Regions from separate parts of the Streptomyces sp. 2114.4 genome, predicted to be linked through region 2. Evidence: riboswitches for the same ligand, from Rfam matches in the RefSeq annotation. Region 2 holds a riboswitch; each other region holds the start of a gene.

Region 1 (5,390 bases), 3.0 Mb from region 2:
GTGGCGGCCGGCTTCGGCCTGCTGCGGCTGGCCGGCGCGCCCTCGCTGGGCTGGCTGGACGTGAAGACGTCCGGCGGCGTGGAGGTCCCCGGCATCGAGCGCGCGGTCGACGAGGAGCTGGCCCGCTTCGCCGCCGAGGGCCCCACCCCGGAGGAGATGGAGCGGGCACAGGCCCAGCTGGAGCGCGAATGGCTGGACCGGCTGGCCACGGTCAGCGGCCGCGCCGACGAACTGTGCCGCTTCGCCGTGCTGTTCGGCGACCCGCAGCTGGCGCTGACCGCCGTGCAGCGCGTTCTGGACATCACTCCCGAGGAGGTGCAGGCGGTCGCCAAGGCCCGGCTGCGCCCCGACAACCGCGCGGTGCTCGTCTACGAGCCCACCGAGCCGACCGACGCCGCCGACACCGAGGAAGGGGAGGCGGACCAGTGAGCGACGCCACCACCCACGCCGATTCCCCCGTGAGCAGCATGGACTTTCACCCGCAGCCCCAGGGCGGCGCACCCAGGCCGTGGGCCTTCCCGGCCCCCGACCGCAGCCAACTGCCCAACGGGCTCACCCTCCTGACCAGCCACCGCCCCGGCCAGCAGGTCGTCGCCGTCGAGATCAACCTCGTCGCTCCCCTGGAGGCCGAACCCGAGGGCCTGGACGGCGTTGCCACGATCATGGCGCGTGCGCTGTCGGAGGGCACCGACAAGCATGACGCGGAGGAGTTCGCCGCCGAGCTGGAGCGCTGCGGCGCCACCCTGGACGCGCACGCCGACCACCCGGGCGTACGGGTCTCCCTCGAGGTGCCGGCATCCCGGCTGCCGCGCGCGCTCGGCCTGCTCGCCGACGCGCTGCGCGCTCCCGCCTTCCCGGAGAGCGAGGTCGAGCGGCTGGTGCGCAACCGTCTCGACGAGATCCCGCACGAGCTCGCCAACCCGGCCCGGCGCGCGGCGATGGCGCTGTCCAAGGAGCTGTTCCCGGCCACGTCCCGCATGTCGCGGCCGCGCCAGGGCACCGAGGAGACCGTCGGGCGCGTCGATGCCGCAGCCGTGCGCGCCTTCTATGACGCCCATGTACGGCCCGCGACGGCCACTGCCGTCATCGTCGGTGACTTCACCGGGGTCGACCTGGACGCCGCGCTCGCCGAGACGCTCGGCGCGTGGCGCGGCTCGTCGGCCGAGCCGCTGAAGGCCTCGCCGATCGTCGCCGACGACACCGGCCGCGTGGTGATCGTGGACCGCCCGGGCGCCGTCCAGACGCAGCTGCTCATCGGGCGTATCGGCGCCGACCGGCACGACCGGGTGTGGCCCGCGCAGGTCCTCGGCACGTACTGCCTGGGCGGCACCCTCACCTCCCGTCTGGACCGTGTTCTGCGCGAGGAGAAGGGCTACACCTACGGGGTGCGCGCCTTCGGCCAGGTGCTGCGCTCCACCGCCCCCACGTCCCCCGAGGGGGCCACGGGCGCCTCACTGCTCGCCATCAGCGGGTCGGTGGACACCGCTTCCACCGTCCCGGCGCTCGACGACCTGTGGAACGTGCTGCGCACCCTCGCGGCAGAGGGGCTGACGGACGACGAACGGGATGTCGCCGTACAGAACCTCGTCGGGGTCGCGCCGCTGAAGTACGAGACCGCGGCAGCCGTCGCCGGCACCCTCGCCGACCAGGTGGAGCAGCACCTCCCGGACGACTTCCAGGCGCAGCTGTACGTCCGCCTCGCGGAGACCGGCACGGTGGAGGCGACCGCGGCGGCCGTCAACGCCTTCCCCGTGGACCGGCTGGTGACGGTCCTGGTGGGCGATGCGGCGCAGATCGCCGAGCCCGTCAAGGCGCTGGGCATCGGTGAGGTGACGGTCGTCGGCGGCTAGTGCCGCCATGTGACGGAAGGTCACATATCGACAAAGCAGCTCCCGTGGCGGCGGTCCGCCACGGGAGTTGCCGTATGTCCGGTTTATTGCGTCCGGTGCCTCGGTTCTTGTGGCATCCCGCACAAAAAAGCGGTTCTGTTTGCCGATTGAAAGTTGCCCCGTTTAGCGTCGGTCCGGCTGTCCGTCACAACTCCGCCACAACCGTGGCACCGGACAGTCATCGCCGAGTCCCCGTACGGCGCGAGCCTGGGGAGCCGGGGACCCAGAGTCCCTTGGGGTGAATCGGACTCCCCTCCGGAGGAGCCCGTAGGAGACCTTCCTGCTCCGAACCCGTCAGCTAACCCGGTAGGCGAGAAGGAGGGAAAGGACAAGCCAGTACATGGCGTTCATCCGTGCCACCGGGAAGCACCGTCGTACGAGCCGCCCCGTTCGGACGACCCGCAACATCGCCGGCATAGCCACCCTCGCGGCCGGCGGCGTGGTCGCCTCCGTGGCCTCGCCGGCGCTGGCGGCCACGGACGAGGCCCGCACCCACGACACCGGTCTGCAGCATGCCGTGGTGCTCGGTGACGAGCTCGCCAACCATGTCGCGGCCCAGGCCGACGAGCAGCAGGCCGAGGCGGAGGCCGCGGCGGCGAAGGCGAAGGCGGAGGCCGTGGCCAAGAAGCAGGCCGAGGAGGCCAAGCGGCGCGTCGAGGCCGCCCGCAAGGCCAAGGAACGCGCCGCCCGTGAGGCGGAGCGCAAGCGCCTCAACACCTTCGTCGCCCCCGTTGCCGACTCCTACGTGTCCACCTCCTACAAGGCCTCCAGCGGCCTGTGGTCCTCGGGCAGCCACACGGGCATCGACTTCCACGCCGCCTCCGGCACCTCCGTCCACGCCGTCGGCACGGGCACCGTCGTCGAGGCCGGCTGGGGCGGCTCGTACGGCAACAACATCGTGATCAAGATGAGTGACGGTACGTACACCCAGTACGGTCACCTGTCGTCGCTCGGCGTTTCGGTCGGCCAGCACGTCACCCCGGGCCAGCAGATCGGCCTCTCCGGCGCCACCGGCAACGCCACCGGCCCGCACCTGCACTTCGAGGCCCGCACCGGCGCCGACTACGGCTCGGACATCGACCCGGTCGCGTACCTGCACTCGCACGGCGTCAACGTCTGACCTTCCGCCCTGCCCGCCCGCGCTCCTCACAGGGGCCGCGTCGCGCCGAGCGTCCGCCCGAAGCCCCGGCTCCACGGCCGGGGCTTCGGCGTATCCGGCGCCGCGGCCGTGGAGCCGGGGATATGCCGAGCCCTCCCGCCAACTTCCGGCCAAAAAATTTCCCTGAATAACCGGAGTCCACCGGAAAGGCGTTCCGGTCGAATAGAGTCACGGAAAAGGCGCCGACCGGCGGCGTTTCCAGGGGATTACGGCGGAGGCACGGAAGATGCGAGGCCATATTTCCGCTCATGCGGTGTGCACGGCGATTCGCGATGACATTGTCTCCGGTGCGCTGGCGCCGGGGAGCCGGCTGATCGAAGAGATCCTTGCGGCCCGGTACGGCGTTTCCAGAGTGCCGGTCCGTGAGGCGCTGCGAACCCTGCAGTCCGAAGGGTTTGTCACCACCCGCCACCACGCGGGCGCCTGCGTCGCCGAGCCCACCGAGCAGGAGGCCGCCGATCTCCTCGACGTCCGCGCCCTGTTGGAGCCGCTGGGCGCCGCCCGCGCGGCCGTCCGCCGCAGCCCGGCTCACCTCAAGGTGCTCCGCGGCCTGGTACGGCTCGGCCGTGAGCGGGCCCGTCACGGCAGCGCGGCTGATCTGCGCCAACTGGACGGCTGGTTCCACGAGACGCTGGCCCAGGCGGCCGGCAGCCCCAGCCTGACGGCGCTGCTGACCCAGCTGCGGCGCAAGATCGAGTGGATGTACGCCGTGGAACTGCCCGCCCGCACGGGGGAGTCGTGGGACGAACACGGCGCGGTGCTGGACGCGGTGGCCCGGAGAGATGCGGAACGGGCCCGTGCCCTGATGGCGGCTCATGTCGAACGCGCACTCCCGGTGTACCGGCTCCGTCGCCCCGCCAGGACAGAGGTGAGGGATCCGAAACCGCCCGTCAACACAGTCCGCGCCCGCCCTTAACAATCGCCCCGTATACAAAGAAGTGCGGAAGGGGATTCGGGAGGGGGCGAGATTGCAGTTTCGTCCCCGTCGGCATTCAAGATGTATGTGTGTCGCCATGCGTGCTGTGCTGGCAATAAGCGCTGCGCCGCCATGCGTGCTGCCATAGGTGCGCATCGGGGGAATTGAATAGCGCACGCTTTCTTTTTTGCGTCCCCGATATCGAGGAATCGTCTCCGATATCCCGGGCACAGTGAAACGGCCCCGCCGCGGCAACCGGTCACCGGTCGCCGCGGCGGGGCCGCAGCAGCAGAAGTCCTGGAGGGCTCAGACGGTCTCGGGAAGCTCCTCGAGACCCTCGGCGACGAGCTTGGCCAGACGGTCGAGTGCCTCCTCGGCACCCTCGGCGTCGGAGGCCAGCACGATCTCCTCACCGCCCTGGGCACCCAGGCCCAGGACCGCGAGCATGGAGGCCGCGTTGACGGGGTTGCCATCAGCCTTGGCGATCGTCATGGGGACGCCGGAGGCGGTGGCCGCACGGACGAAGATCGACGCGGGGCGGGCGTGCAGGCCCTCGGCCCAACCGACATTGACGCGGCGCTCTGCCATGGTGTTGCCCTTCAAAGTCGTGACTGTTGTCTAGACCAGTCTCTCACGCTGCCGGGAGTGCTGGGCAGCCCTTTGTCCTGGCCTTTTGCGGCCACTGGTCTCCCCGAGGGAGGTCCGGCAGGCCGACCGAGCGTACGTCCGTACGGCATCCTCAGCCTGCCCCGCATCCCGAGCGTACGCGCGACGAGCCGGTTGTCGGTGGCCGGTCGTACGCTGTCCGCATGCACCAGCCGCACGACCACGCATACCCGACCCACTGGGAGGCCGACGTGGTGCTGCGTGACGGCGGCACGGCGCGGATCCGCCCCATCACCCCCGACGACGCCGAGCGGCTGGTCTCCTTCTACGAACAGGTCTCGGACGAGTCGAAGTACTACCGCTTCTTCGCGCCCTATCCGCGCCTGTCCGACCGTGACGTGCACCGTTTCACCCACCACGACTACATCGACCGGGTAGGGCTCGCCGCCACCGTCGGCGGCGAGTTCATCGCCACCGTCCGCTACGACCGGATCAACGACCAGGGGTTGCCGGCCAAGAGCCCCGAGGACGACCAGGCCGAGGTTGCCTTCCTCGTCCAGGACGCCCATCAGGGCCGCGGTGTCGCCTCCGCCCTCCTGGAGCACATCGCGGCCGTCGCCCGCGAGCGAGGCATCCGCCGGTTCGCCGCCGAGGTGCTTCCCGCGAACTCCAAGATGATCAAGGTCTTCACGGACGCCGGCTACACCCACAAGCGCACCTTCGAAGACGGTGTGGTCCGCCTGGAGTTCGATCTGGAGCCGACCGAGCAGTCCATGGCCGTGATGCGCGGCCGCGAGCAGCGCGCCGAGGCCCGCTCCGT
Region 2 (5,390 bases):
CAGGCCCGGCTGCGGATCCACCGGGCCTTTGGTAACCGCCTCCGGTATGCGCTCGGTCTCCATGACGTGCCCTCCCTGTACTGCCCGCGCTCACGGCGGCGGCGGGCGTCTTTCAGCCTGGGCCCGTTTCATCGATGAGTCCAACACATCATTGTCATCACATCCATCGTGAATGGAGATGGGTGGTCCTAGGATCGGTGGCATGGAGCTCCAGCAGATGCGTTATGTCGTCGCGGTGGCCGAGACCGGGGGGTTCACCCGGGCCGCGGAGCGCTGTCATGTGGTGCAGTCCGCGCTCAGCCATCAGATCGCCCGGCTGGAGAAGGAGCTCGGTGCCCGGCTTTTCGACCGGACCAGCCGCAGCGTCCGGCTGACCGTCGCCGGTGAGGCCTTCGTCCCGGTCGCCCGGCAGGCGCTGGAGGCGGCCGAGCGGGCCCGCGCCGAGGTGGCGGCGGCGACCGGCGAGGTGCGCGGTCGGCTCGCGGTCGGCGCGATCACCACCGTCGCCGCCGTGGATCTGGCCCGTGAGCTGGGCGCCTTCCGGACGCGCTGCCCCGGGGTGCGGATCAGCCTGCAGACCGAGATGAGCGATCAGCTCATCGAGCAGGTGCGGCAGGGCGTGCTGGACGTCGCCTTCGTCGGGCTGGTGCCGCGGGCCCGCGCGGTGGGCGTACGGGAGCAGGAGCTGGCGCGCGGTGAGCTGGTCGCCGTGGTGCCGCCGGGGCATCCGCTGGCGGGTCGGGAGTGGACCACGCTGTCGCGGGTGGCGCGCGAGACGTTCGTCGACTTCACCGCGGGGTCCGCGGCCCGACGGCAGCGGGACGAGGCGTTCCGTGCGGCGGGGCTGACGTCCGAGGTGGCGTTCGAGGTGACCACGGTCGAGTTGCTGGCGAAGCTGGTGCGGGCGGGCTTGGGCGTCGGCATGGTCCCGGAGGCCATCGCCGCCGAGCTGGCCGGGCTGCACACCGTGCGGCTGCGGCCGGCGCCCGAGCGCACCGAGCGAGTGGTGTGGAGCGCTCTCGGCCCGTCGCCGGCGGCCGTGGCGTTCCTGACGGGGCTCGGGGTGGATCCGGCGTAGCGCGGGCGGCCGCCTGGGCCCGGCCGGTGCGCGGGCGCGCCCGGATGTGCCCACCGGTTACGGTCGGAAGGTGCACGACAAGCCCCACGCCCCCGCCGCCGACGCCCCCGCGGGCTGCCCCGCCGCCGCGCCCGCCCCCGAGCTGTTCACCTGGGAGTTCGCCGCCGACCCCTACCCCGCGTACGCCTGGCTGCGGGAGCATGCGCCGGTGCACCGGACCGAGCTGCCCAGCGGCGTCGAGGCCTGGCTGGTGACCCGGTACACCGAGGCGCGGCAGGCGCTCGCCGACGGCCGGCTGTCGAAGAACCCGGTGCACCACAGCGAGGCCGCGCACGGCAAGGGCAAGGTCGGCATCCCCGGTGAGCGCAGCGCCAACCTGATGACGCATCTGCTCAACATCGACCCCCCGGACCACACCCGGCTGCGCCGGCTGGTCTCGAAGGCCTTCACCCCGCGCCGGGTGGCCGCCTTCGCCCCCCGCGTCCAGGAGCTGACCGACCACCTCATCGACCGGTTCGCGGCGAAGGGCGAGGCCGACCTCATCCATGAGTTCGCCTTCCCGCTGCCCATCTACGCGATCTGCGACCTGCTGGGCGTGCCGCGCGAGGACCAGGACGACTTCCGCGACTGGGCGGGCATGATGATCCGGCACGGCGGGGGGCCGCGCGGCGGCGTCGCCCGGTCCGTGAAGAAGATGCGCGGCTATCTCGCCGAGCTGATCCACCGCAAGCGCGAAACCCTCGGCGACACCGCGGAGGCGGACGAGGACCTGATCTCCGGCCTGATCCGGGCCTCGGACCACGGCGAGCACCTCACCGAGAACGAGGCGGCCGCGATGGCCTTCATCTTGCTGTTCGCCGGTTTTGAGACGACCGTGAACTTGATCGGCAACGGCCTCTACGCCCTGCTGCGCCACCCGGCCCAGCGCGAGCTGCTGCAGAAGTCGATCACAGCGGGCGACACCGATCTGCTCACCACCGGCATCGAGGAACTGCTCCGTTACGACGGCCCCGTGGAGCTGGCGACCTGGCGGTTCGCGACACAGGAACTGACCCTGGGCGGGCAGCGGATCGCGAAGGGTGACCCGGTCCTGGTGGTACTGGCCGCCGCCGACCGCGATCCGGCGCGTTTCACCGAGCCGGATGTCCTGGATCTGACCCGTCGTGACAACCAGCACCTGGGGTACGGGCACGGCATCCACTACTGCCTGGGCGCGCCGCTCGCCCGGCTCGAAGGACAGGCCGCTCTGGCGACGCTGCTGACCCGGCTCCCGGACCTCCGGCTCGCGGCGGAACCGGACGCCTTGCGCTGGCGTGGCGGGCTCATCATGCGCGGACTGCGGTCGCTGCCGGTGGAGTTCTCGCCCGAACGCCCTGACCAGTAACAAGGGCAAAAGTGACAGAGAGTCAGGCGCGTGACCTTCGCGTGATCTGCACTACACCGACTTGTAACTACCCGTGACCCCGGCTACCTTTCCACCGACGATCGACGGGCTCCACCCGATCGGCCGAAGCGGTGATGTGGGGGACCGGTGTAACGGTGCGCCTCGTGCGCGACGGCCGGCTGGGTATGCGTCGAACAGCTCGCAGAGCTCGTCGTACAACTCAACCGCCGCGCGAAAGGCATCCGTATGCGTTCCGGGAACGGCCGACACCGTCGACCCCGCCAGGCACCGGCCATCTTTGTCACGGCGGGAGTGACCGGCGCCGGTTTCGCCCTGCCACTGCTCGCCGCGAGTGGCGCCCACGCCGCCGACACCGCGACCTGGGACAAGGTCGCGCAGTGTGAGACCGGTGGCGTCTGGAGCGCGGCTTCGGGCAACAGCTACTACGGCGGGCTGCAGCTCACCCAGGAGATGTGGGACAACTACGGCGGCTCGGCCTACGCCTCACGCCCCGACCTCGCCAGCCGCTCCCAGCAGATCGCGGTGGCCGAGTCGATCCTCGACCACCGCGGCCCGGACGTCTGGTCGAGCTGTGCGGTGAGCGCCGGTCTGACCAAGGACGGCCAGGCGCCGGAGGTCGACCCGGGCAGCACCGCCACCCCCTCGCCCGCCCCGTCGGACGACGGCGGCTCCCCGGACCCCTGGGACTCGTCCGGCACCCCGGACGCGTCCGACTCCGCCGGGACGCACGACCGGCCCGGCGACGAGCCGTCCGATCCGACGCCGTCGCCCGACGGCTCGGACTCCGCCGGGACGCACGAGCCCGGCGACGAGGCCTCAGGACCGGCGACGCCGGGCGGCCGGGCCGACGACCCGTCGCGGTCCACCGGCCCGTCCACCGACCCGTCGCGGTCCACAGGCCCGTCCGATGACCCGTCGCGGTCGGCCGGCCCGTCCGCCGACCCGTCCGAGGGCGGCAGCCGTACGGACACCTCCGGCACGCCGCACAAGACGCCCGCGCAGGGCAAGCACCGCGGCGGTGCGGGCGACGAGGACGCCGACGACGGCGGCAGGTCCTCCGGCGGCCGGCACGCCTCGCGCGGTGACGCCGAGCGCACCGGCCCGGCGGCCGACGGCGACTACACCGTGCGCCCGGGTGACACGCTGTCAGCCATCGCCTCGGCCCACCGGCTGTCCGGTGGCTGGAGCGCCCTCTACGACCGCAACGAGGACGTCATCGGCTCTGACGCGGACCTGATCAAGCCGGGCCAACTGCTCGATCTCGGGCACCCCGCGGGGTAATTCGCCGCCGTTCGACCGCTTTTGGGAAAGTGAGACAAGCGTCTCGTTGACTCGGCTGGACCCCGGTGTGTGCCGTCGCGGTAAACCGGGGTTCACCTGCGGGTATGTGACCCAGTCGTGATCAAAAGCGGTCAACTTGGTTCAGATGGTGGGGTTTGAACCCCAAGCCCATTACTGCTTAACGTCAGGACCGCTCGCCAAAGCGGGCCCTTTGATCACACGCCGAATCCTGCCGGTGATCGGAGGCACTTGACGCGCAAGCGCCGAAGGCAGGAGCGGGGGAACCAAGGTAAGTGCCGGCCCCGCCCGTGAAAGCGGGTCAGCCGGCTTGGGGTGAAGCCACGTGCGCCACGCGCACACGGCCGGGCGATTCTCACAGCCCGAACCCGACAGCTCACCTCGTAGGCGTCGGTGAGGAAACGAACGAACCATGCTGATCATCAAGGGCAAGCACCGTCGTCCCTCCAAGGCCGTCCGCGTCGCCACCCTCGCCGGCATCGCCGGTGCTGCCGTGGCCGTCCCGCTGATGGGTGCCACCTCCGCCTCCGCCGCCTCCGTCTCCACCTGGGACAAGGTCGCCCAGTGCGAGTCCGGCGGCAACTGGTCGATCAACACCGGTAACGGCTACTACGGTGGCCTGCAGTTCTCCAACTCCAGCTGGGCCGCTGCCGGTGGCACCAAGTACGCCGCGCGCGCCGACCTGGCCAGCAAGTCCCAGCAGATCGCCGCCGCCGAGAAGCTTCTGGCCATCCAGGGTCCGGGCGCCTGGTCCTGCGCCGGCGCCGGCAACCTGACCTCCGGCGGCCCCGCGGCCGACGTCGACACCTCCGGCTCCGCGCAGACCAAGTCCGCTCCCCAGCAGGACCAGGGCTCCGCCAAGGCCGAGACGAAGAAGGCCCCGGCCGCCCCCGAGCAGCACGCCTCGCGCTCGACCGAGCGCAAGTCCATGGGCCACGGCAACTACACCGTCAAGGCGGGCGACACCCTCGCCAAGATCGCCAAGGCGCACGGCACCGACTGGAAGTCCGTCTACAAGGCCAACAAGTCGGTCATCGGCGGCAACCCGAACCTGATCTTCCCGGGTCAGAAGCTCAACGTCTGAGTCTCCGCTCACCGGGATCAGGCGGGCCCGAGCGGCGAGCCCCCTTCCCGTGTGAGACCTCCGTGAGACCGCTTCCTGTGTGAGACCGCCCCGCCCGGCGCGCCCTTCCCCAGCGCGTCGCGGCGGGGCTTCTCTCGTCCGGCGCCGTGACCGGGCCGCCGCAGCCGAGGCGGCCGCACGCCGGTGACCGGCGACGATCAAGGTTTTTTCCCATTCAGCGAACAATGCCCTCACATGTCCCGCGAACTGGGCCTTTGGGGAGTATTCCGGGCCGTTCCGTCCCACGGAGCGGGCCAAGGGCGGGCGGACGCACCCCGGGCCGTTAGGCTCATGCGCAGAACGCCAGACACCCACGAAGGAGACAACGTGCCGTCGATCGACGTCGTCGTAGCCCGCGAAATTCTCGACTCGCGAGGTAATCCCACGGTCGAGGTCGAGGTCGGCCTCGACGACGGCAGCACCGGCCGTGCCGCCGTGCCGTCCGGCGCCTCCACCGGCGCCTTCGAGGCCATCGAGCTTCGTGA
Region 3 (5,390 bases), 1.9 Mb from region 2:
AGCTCGTTCTTGAGGTTGGAGATCTTCGCGCTGAAGGACTTGGGCGGGTAGCGCTTGGGGTCCAGATCCAGATCGCGGCAGACCAGTGCCATCAGGCGCTTGGAGTCGGCGGCGTCGTAGATGGAGAAGGAGGAGGTGAAGCCCAGCTTCTTGGACTCGCGGCGCAGGATGCGGACGCAGGCGCTGTGGAAGGTGGAAACCCACATGGCGTTGGCGCGCGGACCGACCAGCTCCTCGACGCGCTCCTTCATCTCGCCGGCGGCCTTGTTCGTGAACGTGATCGCGAGGATCTGGCCGGGGTGGACATGGCGCTGGGCGAGCAGATGAGCGATGCGGTGGGTGAGCACCCGGGTCTTGCCGGAGCCGGCGCCGGCGACGATCAGCAGCGGGCCGCCCGTGTGCACCACGGCGGCCTTCTGCTCGTCGTTGAGCCCTTCCAGCAGCGTCGCCGGGTCGAGGACCGGACGGGCGGCGCCGTCGCGGTAGTACGCCTCTCTGGGCGCGGGCGCGTCGAACCTCCCGCCGAAGAGGTCGGCGGGGATCTCCTCCGGGGCCGGGCCGTGCTCGTCCTCGGGGGCGGGGGGTGCTCCTCCTCGCCCTTGGGGCCGAGGTCCGCCAGGAAGCTGTCGTCAAAGAGGCTGCTCATCGCCCACCGAGTCTAGGCCGCCGCACTGACAGCCCGCGGCCCAGTAGGCGATTGCGGCCCGCTTTCGCCGCGGGCCGTGGCAGCGCGGCAGGTCAGACGTCCGGGGCCGGATGCCACCGGTCGGCAGCTCGTCTACCCGAATCCGACATCTGTCACGACAACCCCCGCATCGCGTTCAGGTCACAAAAAGGTTTCGGGCATATCGAACATCAGCCTTCACAGGAGCCACACGAGTTGGCTAACGTCCTCGCTCAGGCAGCCCGCCTCCCCGTGGACGACAGCGTCCGCACGGGCCGCCCACGCCGAGTCCGGCCCTGCCCTTGGGCACCCGGAGCCGGGGACCCACCAGCACCACCGGGGTGAATCGATCCGGACAGCCGCCGTCGGCGGAGATCCGGACCGTAGGGCAAGCCTTCCGTCAGCGACACCGCCCGAACCCGACAGCTAACCCGGTAGGCGGTCCACGGAAGGAGTCGCCGGCCTTGGCGTCGCATCGCAAGCCGCGCACCAGCATTCTCACCTCGCCCGGAGGACGGCGTACGGCGGTCGGGCTCACCACCGCCGCCCTCGCCTCGGCCACGCTGCTCTCGCAGTCCGCCGACGCGGCCCCCCGGGCGCCCAAGCCCACCGTCGAAGAGGTCAAGCAGAAGGTCGACGACCTCTACCACCAGGCCGAGGTGGCCACCCAGAAGTACAACGCCGCCAAGGAGCACACCGACGACCAGCGTGACCGTGTCGACGGACTGCTCGACGCCGCCGCCAAGCGGGCCGAGAAGATGAACGACGCCCGGCGCCGGCTGGGCACCTTCGCGTCGGCGCAGTACCGCACCGGCGGCATGAACCCGACGGCGCAGCTGATGCTCGCCAAGGACCCGCAGCAGTTCTTCGACCGCAGCCACCTCATGGAGCGGCTGACCGGACGGCAGAAGGAGGCCGTCTCCGACTACCAGGAGCAGCAGGCCGCGGCCGCCCGGCAGCGGGCGGAGGCGACCCGCGACCTGGAGCGGCTGCAGACCTCGCAGGCCTCGCTCAAGGAGTCCAAGCAGTCCGTCCAGCAGAAACTGGCCGAGGCCCGGCAGCTGCTGTCCGAGCTCACCGCCCAGGAGAAGGCGCGGCTGGCGGAGCTGGAGCGCCAGAAGGAGGCGGCGGCCAAGCGCAAGGCCCAGGAGGAGGCCCGCAAGCAGCAGGAGCGGGAACGCCGGCAGCACGACGGCGGCACGTCCGGCGGCCAGACCGGTGGCGGCGCCGACGACGGCGGCTCGACCGGGGGTTCGTCCTCCACCCAGGCCGAGAAGGCGCTCGCCTTCGCCCGCGCCCAGATGGGCAAGCCGTATGTGTGGGGCGCGACCGGACCCAGCTCCTACGACTGCTCGGGACTGACCCAGGCGGCGTGGAAGGCGGCCGGCGTCAGCCTGCCGCGGACCACCTGGGACCAGGTCAAAGCCGGCCAGCGGGTCGCCACCAAAGACCTCAAGCCCGGTGACCTGGTCTTCTTCTATGACGACATCAGCCATGTGGGCATGTACATAGGCGGCGGCAAGATGATCCACGCCCCGCACCCGGGCGCCGACGTCCGGGAGGAGTCGATCTACTACATGCCGATCTACGGGAGCGTCCGCCCGGGCTGAGGCCCGGCCCCCGCTCCCCCTTCAGGCCACCCCCCCACGGCCACCCCCCACACGCCACCGCGCGGCCGTCGCCTCCGGATGAGGAGTGCGATGACCGCGCGGTGTGCCGTTCGGGGAGCCTGCGTCGGCGCCCGGAGCCCGGTTCCGGGGCGCCCGCCGCTGTGGCCCGCGCCCCGAGCCCGGTTCCCGGGGCGTCCGCCGTTCCGCTCAGGTCCAGAGCACGGCGATGAAGATGTTGGCCACCGTCAGCGCGCCGACCGCGCCGAAGAGCGGCGGGGCGATCTTCTCGTCGTCCCGCTTGACGTAGACCAGCCCCAGGATGACCACCAGAACGGCCATCTTGATGCCGAGCTTGATGGTGTTGAGGCTGTGGTCCTCGGCCTGGTTGAGGCCGACCAGCACGATGCCGGTGACGAGCATCGTCAGCGCACCGTGCAGCATCGCCGGCACGAAGCGGGCGGTGCCCGCGCCCATCGCCTTCATCTGGGTCAGGAAGCCGCCCAGCAGGGAGGCGATGCCGATGATGTGCAGGCCGACGAAGAGATTGATTACTACGTCCATAGTGCTGGATCGTAGCCGCCGCATAGCACGGCTCTTCAGGCAGGGCGCCCACAATCGCCGCTTCGGTCAGGCCGGGCCCGCTCCCGGCCGTGCGGCCGTGGCGCCACGGTCACCTGCGCGCCGGTGCCGGTCGAAAGCGAACAATCCCGGGCAAGTGGACTCATCACCGCAACGCCCCGGCTTAGCGTCCTCCTCCAGGCGGTCGACTCCCCGCCCTCGCCGGCCTCCCACCGGCGTCCTGTCGGCCGCCCCGCCGTGAGGTGCGGCGGCGGTCCGTTCCCTCGTACGGACCGCCGCCGGGCCCACGGGCTCCAAGGGAAGGAAGTGACGGCCACCGTGGCCTCGCACCGCAAGCCGCGGCAGCATCCGCTCGCCGCGCTCACCGGCGGCGCACGCAGCGCACGCACCGCCCGCACGGCCGCCACCCTGGCACTGGCCGGCGCCGCCACCGCCACGGGCTTCGCCCCGGCGGCGGAGGGTGCCCCCGTCGCCGCCGTGGCCGACGGCGCCGGCCAGGCCGCGCACCGGCTCACCCCCGACCGGGTCAAGGACCGGGTCAACGCGCTGTACCAGGAGGCAGAGGTGGCCACGCAGAGCTACAACGGCGCGAAGGAAGCCGCCGGTGCCGCACGCCAGGAGCTGAGCAGGCTGCAGGACGAGGCCGCCCGCAGAACAGCGGAACTGAACGCCGCCCGCGGCGAGCTGGGCACCGTGGCCGCGAGCCAGTACCGCTCCGGCGGCGTCGACCCGACCGTACGGCTGCTGCTGTCCGCGGACCCGCAGCGCTATCTGGACGGCGCCGCGGTGCTGGAGCGGGCGGGCAGCCACCAGGCCACGGCGGTGGCCGGTTACGCGCGCCGGCTCGGCAGCGTACGGCAGATCCAGCGGCGGGCCGAGGATACTGCGCAACGGCTGGCGGACACCGAGGCGGCGCTGAAGAAGCACCGGGTCAGGGTCGTCCACAAGCTGGGCGCCGCCGAGCAGTTGCTGAACCAGCTCACGGCCGAGCAACGGCAGCGGATGGCGGGCCGTGGCGGCGCGCACGGCAGCGCCGGGCAGGGCCGGGCAGGGCACGGGACGGGGCGCGGGGGCGGTCTTCCCGGAAAGCTTCCCGCCGGCCCGGGAGCCGCCGCGGCTGCGGCGCAGGCCCCCGACCCCCGGGCCGCGCGGGCCGTCGCCTATGCCTACGCCGCCCTCGGCAAGCCGTACGTCTGGGGCGCGACGGGCCCCTCCGGCTTCGACTGCTCGGGGCTGACCCAGGCCGCCTGGAAGTCGGGCGGCGTGTCGCTGCCCCGTACGACCTACACCCAGATCAGCTCCGGGCCGCGTATCGACAGGTCCCAACTCGCCCCCGGTGACCTGGTGTTCTTCTACTCCGGCATCAGCCATGTGGGGCTCTACATCGGGGACGGCAAAATGATCCACGCCCCGCATCCGGGGGCGCCGGTGCGGATCGCGCCGATCGACCAGATGCCGTTCGCGGCGGCGACCCGGCCGGCGTAGGGCCGGTCCGCGGGCGTAGGGCGGGTCTGTCGGCGTAGGGGCGGTCTGTCGGCGGAAGGGCGGTCTGCACGGTTTCGCCTGCCTCGCGGCTCCCTCGGCCGGGCGCGCCGCGCGCTCAGCCCCTGAGCTGAGTCCCCAGCCAGCGGAAGATCTGCGGCACCTGGTGCTCCCACACCTTCATGGTGTGGCCGCCGGCGCCCGACGAGATCTGCTGGACGTTCACCGTCGTCGGGAACCTCGCGAACTGCCGCAGACCGAGGCCCGCTTGGTAGCCGTCGCCCGCCGCGCCCGACACATACAGGGCCGTACGCGGCGGCCTCCCCGCGGCGTTGGCGGACTTCAGGATGTGCAGCGGGTTGGACTCGATGCGCAGCTTGGGGTCCTTGCCGGCCAGCGAGTCACGTTCGAGCGCCGGGTCGTTGTAGCCGGACATGGCGACCGCGGCGCGGTAGCGGTCCGGGTGGGAGAGGGCCAGCTTGGCGGCGCAGTGCGCGCCCGCCGAGTAGCCGGCCAGGGCCCAGGAGTCCGCGGTGTCGCCGGCCCGGAAGTTGTCCACGATCATCTTGCGGACATCGACGGTCAGCCAGCTGTCGGCGTTGACCTTCCCGGGGATGTTGACGCAGCCGGTGTCCGCGCCGGGGAAGACGTCGGTCCGCGGGGACACCAGGATGAACGGCTTGACCTGGCCGCTTTGCATCAACGGCCGGACCTGGTCGGCCACCCGCAGGGAGCCCAGCCAGGTCTTCGCCGAGCCAGGGTAGCCGGGCAGCAGCTCGACCACGGGGAACTTCCGGTTCCGGTAGGCCGGGTCGTTGTACTGCGGCGGCAGCCATACGTACACCTCGCCCTGCACGCCCGAGATCCGGCCCTTGAGGTCGGTCATCTGCACACCCGGACCCACCTTGGGGTCGTCGGCGGGGCGGAACCGCTGGAGCTGCTTGGGCTCGTTCTTGATCTGCCGGCCGCCCATGCCGTCGGGGCCGAGGTTCCGCGCCTCCTCGATATGGCTGCCGGTGCCGAGCAGATCGCCCCAGGTGTCGTAGAGATTGTTG
Region 4 (5,390 bases), 550 kb from region 2:
GTCGAGGGCCTGCAGGACGCGCCGGCCGCGGTCGGTGTCCACGTGCTTGGCCGCGCCGCCGGAGCGGGCGCTGTCGACGGTGGTTCCCGGGCGGTACTTGCCGGTCAGGAAACCGGAGGCGAGGGCGTAGTACGGAACCGCGGCGAGGCCGTGGCGGGCGGCTGTGTCGGCGAGTTCGCCCTCGTAGGTGTCGCGGGAGACCAGGTTGTAGTGCGGCTGGAGGGCGACGTACCGGGCCAGGCCCTCGCGGGCGGAGAAGGCCAGGGACTCCTCCAGGCGCTCCGCCGAGATGTTGGACGCGGCGATCTCGCGGACCTTGCCGGCCCGCACGAGGTCGTCGAGCGCGGTGAGGAATTCCCCGACCTCGACCGATTCGTCGTCGTAGTGGGTGTAGTAGAGGTCGATGTAGTCGGTGCGCAGACGGGTGAGGGAGTGATCGACCGCGGACTTGATGGTGGCGGCGGACAGACCCTTGTAGTCCGGGTGGGCACCGACCTTGGTGGCGATGACGACATCGGAGCGATTGCCGCGGGAGGCCAGCCAGTTGCCGAGGACGGTCTCGGATTCGCCGCCCTTGTTGCCGGGGACCCAGGCCGAGTAGACGTCGGCGGTGTCGATGAAGTTGCCACCGCCCGCCACGTAGGCGTCGAGCACGGCGAAGGATGCGCGCTCGTCGGCCGTCCAGCCGAAGACGTTGCCGCCGAGGGACAGCGGGGAGACGGAGAGCGAGCCCAGGGACTGACGATTCCGGGGAGTGTGTGTCGCGGTCATACGTGGTGGCAACGTCGGGGGGAGCGGAGTTATTCCCTCCGTTCCCTCTCCCCCCGACGGCACCTCCCGTCAGGCGTTCACACCTTGATGCCGTGATCGCGCAGCCACGGCATGGGGTCGATCGGGTCGCCGGCGCCGGGGCGCACCTCCAGGTGGAGGTGCGGGCCGGTGACGTTGCCGGTGGCGCCGACGCGGCCGATGACATCGCCCGTGCCGACCTTGCCGGAGGTCTTGACCATCGAGGACAGGTGGCAGAACCAGAGTTCGGTGCCGTCGTCGAGGGTGAGGACGATGCGGTAGCCGTACGAGCCGGCCCAGCCGGCCTGGGTGATGGTGCCGGAGTGCACGGCCTTGACGGGAGTGCCGGCCGGCGCGGCGAAGTCCTGCCCGGTGTGGTCCGCGGCCCAGCGGTCGCCGGCCTGGCCGAAGCTCGCGGTGAGCGTGAACGAGGAGACCGGAGCGATGAAGTTCTTCGCCAGCTTGGCGAGGCGGGCGGCCTCCGCCTTCTGACGGGCCGCCTCTTCGGCCTCGCGCTTGGCCTCCAACTCGGCCGCCTTCTTGGCTGCTGCGGCCTTTTCGGCCGACTTCTGGTGGGCGTCGGCTGCCTGGACGGCCGTCTGGAAAGCGGTGTGCTCGGCGGTCTCACGGGCCTCCTGCTCGGCGGCGCCCTGCTGCGCGTCGGCCTGCTGGAGGATGCGGCTGCGCAGCGCCTCGCCGGCGTCCGCGCCCGAGTCCGAGACCGAAGCCACGCCCGCGCCCGAGTCCGAGGCCGAAGCCACGCCCGCGGCGGAGTCCGAGGCCGAAGCCGCGCCCGTATCCGTGCCCTCGTCCGATATGAGGTCACCGACGCCGGGAAGCGACTTGGCGTCCGGCAGCTTGTCGGCGACGTCGTCGGCCATACCGCCGACGTCGGGCATCGAAATCGGCACCGGAGGGCGGCCCTCGGCCGTGGCCATGCCGCCGGCACCGACCGCCGCGATGACGCCGACGCCCAGGACCGTGCCACCGCGGGCGAGCCCGCCGCCACGCTGCTTGGCCACCCGGTGCTTGCCGCGGACCGAGCGGACGGAATCCTCGGTGGGATTCCATTCCTCCCACGGCCCGTCGTTGATGTTGTCCGCATGACCGGGGCCCGGGAAGGCACCTCGGTCATCGAGGTCGTAGGCGGACGGACCCTCGGGGGCAGGCCTGTTGGACGCCACGGGGGCGCTCTCCTTTCCTTCCTTCTCGCCTACCGGGTTAGCTGACGGGTTCGGAGCAGGAAGGTCTCCTACGGGCGCCCGCTGGCGGAGAGCGTCCGATTCACCCCAAGGAAGTGGTTCCCCGGTTCCCTTGGTGCAGTTCGAGGTGCTGGAGGTGCGTGAAAAGCGCGTGCGGGATTCGGCGTCTGCGCACGGTGCCGCCTCTTGCGACGGCTGGGACGACCGCGCTGCGTTATCGGACAGTAATAGAGAACGCAGTCGAATTCCAAGCCTTCCCGGGATTTCGTAGCGGCCTCCCAGGAGCTTTGGCCTGGACTTTTTCGGCCAGCATGGCTGCAAACCGGGCGAGTTGACCGTCCGCGCCTAAACGATCTCGCGGCGATTGTGCACCAGTCGTTATGCGGAGGGGTGCCCCTCGGTTACGGAACGTGAGAGCAGTAACGTCGGATCATGGCCGTCAACGCGGGGAACACCGGGAACACCCGTCACGTCGAACGCACCGTGGTCGGCACATGGGGGTTGGCGGAGCGGTACCGGGAGTTCTCCTGGCGCCAGGCGCGGGGGCGGTCCGCGGCGCATGAGGAGCTGAGCGCGCGGATCAGCCACGACCCGGAGCTCTGCGATCTGGTGTCGGGGTCGCTGCCGGCCGGCGGCGCACAGCAACCGGAGCTTCTGCTCGCCACCGTCCGCTATCTCGACGGCCCGCACGCCGAGCTGGGGCCGCGCGGCGAAACCGCGTACGGCCGCTGGCGCGAGTGGACGGTACGGCACTGGAACGAGGTGCGTGCGGTGATCATGCAGCGCTCGCCCCGGACCGACGAACCGGCCCACTGCGCGACGCTGCTGCCGCTGCTCGCCCGCCTGCCGCAGCCGCTGGCGCTGCTGGAGGTCGGCACGTCGGCGGGGCTGTGTCTGCATCCCGACCGCTATCGCTACCGCTACCTGCGCCGGTACGAGGGCGACGGGGGAAGCGGCGCCCCGCTCACCGAGGCGGAGGCAGCGGCGGAGGCGGAGGCAGGGGCGCCGGAGAGCCCCCTGGTGCTGGAGTGCCGTACGGGGTGGACGGCTGACGAGCTGCTGCCCGGCCGGGGCCGGATGCCGCGGATCGTCTGGCGGGCCGGTATCGGCCTCGACCCGCTCGACCCGGCTGCCGAACCGGACGATCTGCGCTGGCTGCAGGCGCTCGTATGGCCGGGCGACGAGGAGCGCGCCGCGCGGCTGTCCGCGGCCGTCGAGGCGGTGCGGCCGGCGCCGCGGCCACGGCTGGTGCGCGGCGATCTGCTCCAGGAACTGCCCGCGCTCGCCGCCGAGGCGCCGCCCGGGGCCACACTGGTCATCTTCCACAGCGCCGCGCTGGCCGACCTCGCGCCCGCCCGCCGCGAGGAGTTCACGCATCTCGTACGGTCGCTGCTGCGCCGACGGCCCGGCGGCGGCCACTGGGTCTCCCACGAGCACCCCTCCGTCCTGCCCTGGATCCCCGCCCCGGCGCGCCGTTCGCCGCATCCGGATGACGCGCGACTGCTCACCCTCGCCCTGGACGAGCGCCCGGTCGCGCTCACCGGCCCGCACGGTGAGAGCCTGCACCGGTTCCCGGGGGCGGAGGGCGTGGCGCAGGGCATGCCGTAGGACGCGCCACGCACGGCCTGCCGCAGGGCCGGGCGAGCCATGCCGGGACACGCCCTGCCCTGCACGGCCTCCCTACGCGCTCATCGGCCGCTGCACCGCCAACAGGGCCATATCGTCGGCCGGTGCGCCGCCCGTATGCCGTGCGACATCCTCGACGAGCATGTCCAGGAGGGCGTCCGGCCCCGGGAAACGACGGCCGCGCAGTCTGCTCGCCGGTTGGTAGAAGCGGCCCAGCAGGTCCCGGGCCTCGGTCACCCCGTCGGTGAAGAACAGCAGCAGGGCGCCGGCCGGGAAGAACGTTTCGTCCGACCGGTCCGGCCAGCTCGCCACGTCGCCCATGCCCAGCGGCAGCGCCGGTGCCGCGGGCACCAGCTCACGCACCCCGCCGTCCAGGGTGAGCAGCAGCGGGGGCGGATGGCCGCGGTTGAGCACACGCAGCACGGACTGCCCGTTGGCGGGGATCTCGGCGAGGACGGCAGTGGTGAACCCCTCGAACTGGTCGAGCCCCGCGCGCCGTCCGCCCTCCCGCTGCAGCGCCCGCTCCAGCCGGCCCGCCACCGCCTCCAGCGTCGTCTCCTGCTCCGCCGCCTCGCGGAAGGCACCGATGACGATCACCGCGGCCTCCACCGCCTCCAGCCCCTTGCCCCGTACGTCGCCGACGATCAGCCGTACGCCGTGCGGGGTGTCCTGCACCGCATAGAGGTCGCCGCCGATCCGGGCATCCGCCCGCGCGCCCACGTAGCGGGCGGCGACGCCGAGGCCGGCGAGCCGTTCGGGGGGCGTGGGCAGTACGGCGCGCTGGGCGGCCTCCGAGATGTCCCGTACGGAGGCCAGATGGGCATCGCTCCTCTGGACGCACCGGTTGAGCCCGAGGGCCAACAGGGCGACCACGAAGACCATGACGCTCTCCGCCACGGACTCCTGGTAGTCCTCGAGGGCGCCGCGGTAGGTGACGGCCCAGATCTCGCCGAGCACGGCGGCCAGGGACGTGACGGCGGTACTGCGCAGGGAGGAGAGCGACGCGGCGATCAGCGGGGCGGCGCAGAAGAAGGGCGCGGCCGTATAACCGGCCGGCGTGACGACACCCACGACGAGGCCCCCGGCGATCAGAAGGGCGGGAAGCAGGCGCACCAGCCGACGGCCGGACAGCTTCGTCCGCCGGCCGCGGCGCACCTGCCGCCCCGCGTCGTCCCTGGGGCGCACTTCGTCCTGGAGCATCCGCACCGGCCTCTTCCCACTCCCGCCCGCCTACGAGCACCGTGGTGGCGGCCGCGTCGACGTCCCCAGCGTTTCCGCTACGGCGCCGGGCGGCGAATCCTCGGGGGCCGGATGGGTCACGGCGGGGTCCGGGTTGGCCCCGCGGCCCATCCCTGTGGGCTGAACATGACGGGCTTGGTCACCGGATCCGAAGAGACCGTGTCGAGGGCTCGGGGCCTGCCGCAGGGGCTGTGGCCCAGCAGCGAACCTCCGGCCTTCTCACTCCGGCCGGCGCCACGCCGGTTCGGGGAAGTCGTCGGTGCTCACCGCGACGGTTTCGGCGAGGGACAGAAGGTCCTCGTAGATTTTGCGTCCGTACGTCCACCCGATCACGCGGCTCCCCTCAATACGCCACCCGAACCGGGTCGTCTCGAAAACGCTTGATGCTCTTGCGGACTTCGAACGCGGTCGGTCATCCGTGGCTTCCGTGTTGATGGCGTTGCCTGCGCCTTGGGATCTCGTCCCCACGTGGTTTGCACCAGCTGCTGTCCGCCATCGTCTCCCTCACGTGCGTGCACCAGCCATCGATTTGAC

What was found. A riboswitch is a leader RNA that binds a small molecule or an ion and turns the genes downstream of it on or off. The one in region 2 is predicted to bind cyclic di-AMP.
Positions count from the first base shown of each region.
Region 1: it holds a riboswitch for cyclic di-AMP, as region 2 does, so the genes downstream of both, CFW40_RS26890 (M23 family metallopeptidase) here and CFW40_RS13485 (transglycosylase family protein) in region 2, are expected to answer to the same signal.
Region 3: it holds a riboswitch for cyclic di-AMP, as region 2 does, so the genes downstream of both, CFW40_RS21980 (C40 family peptidase) here and CFW40_RS13485 (transglycosylase family protein) in region 2, are expected to answer to the same signal.
Region 4: it holds a riboswitch for cyclic di-AMP, as region 2 does, so the genes downstream of both, CFW40_RS16030 (M23 family metallopeptidase) here and CFW40_RS13485 (transglycosylase family protein) in region 2, are expected to answer to the same signal.

Region 1 covers NZ_FYEY01000001.1:6,101,071-6,106,460, forward strand. The annotation lists gene CFW40_RS26880 (pitrilysin family protein) at 1-429, shown strand, start outside; gene CFW40_RS26885 (pitrilysin family protein) at 468-1,850, shown strand; cyclic di-AMP (ydaO/yuaA leader) riboswitch at 2,062-2,217, shown strand; gene CFW40_RS26890 (M23 family metallopeptidase) at 2,230-3,009, shown strand; gene CFW40_RS26895 (GntR family transcriptional regulator) at 3,275-3,964, shown strand; gene CFW40_RS26900 (HPr family phosphocarrier protein) at 4,271-4,552, opposite strand; gene CFW40_RS26905 (GNAT family N-acetyltransferase) at 4,774-5,390, shown strand, end outside.
Region 2 covers NZ_FYEY01000001.1:3,123,698-3,129,087, reverse strand. The annotation lists gene CFW40_RS13505 (MFS transporter) at 1-63, opposite strand, end outside; gene CFW40_RS13500 (LysR family transcriptional regulator) at 203-1,078, shown strand; gene CFW40_RS13495 (cytochrome P450) at 1,149-2,462, shown strand; gene CFW40_RS13490 (transglycosylase family protein) at 2,775-3,764, shown strand; cyclic di-AMP (ydaO/yuaA leader) riboswitch at 3,975-4,187, shown strand; gene CFW40_RS13485 (transglycosylase family protein) at 4,195-4,866, shown strand; gene eno (phosphopyruvate hydratase) at 5,233-5,390, shown strand, end outside.
Region 3 covers NZ_FYEY01000001.1:4,974,881-4,980,270, reverse strand. The annotation lists partial or broken gene pcrA (DNA helicase PcrA) at 1-646, opposite strand, end outside; cyclic di-AMP (ydaO/yuaA leader) riboswitch at 937-1,121, shown strand; gene CFW40_RS21980 (C40 family peptidase) at 1,129-2,274, shown strand; gene CFW40_RS21975 (hypothetical protein) at 2,482-2,835, opposite strand; gene CFW40_RS21970 (NlpC/P60 family protein) at 3,160-4,338, shown strand; gene CFW40_RS21965 (esterase family protein) at 4,454-5,390, opposite strand, start outside.
Region 4 covers NZ_FYEY01000001.1:3,672,908-3,678,297, forward strand. The annotation lists gene CFW40_RS16025 (aldo/keto reductase) at 1-771, opposite strand, end outside; gene CFW40_RS16030 (M23 family metallopeptidase) at 849-1,973, opposite strand; cyclic di-AMP (ydaO/yuaA leader) riboswitch at 1,985-2,167, opposite strand; gene CFW40_RS16035 (DUF2332 domain-containing protein) at 2,424-3,599, shown strand; gene CFW40_RS16040 (PP2C family protein-serine/threonine phosphatase) at 3,672-4,817, opposite strand.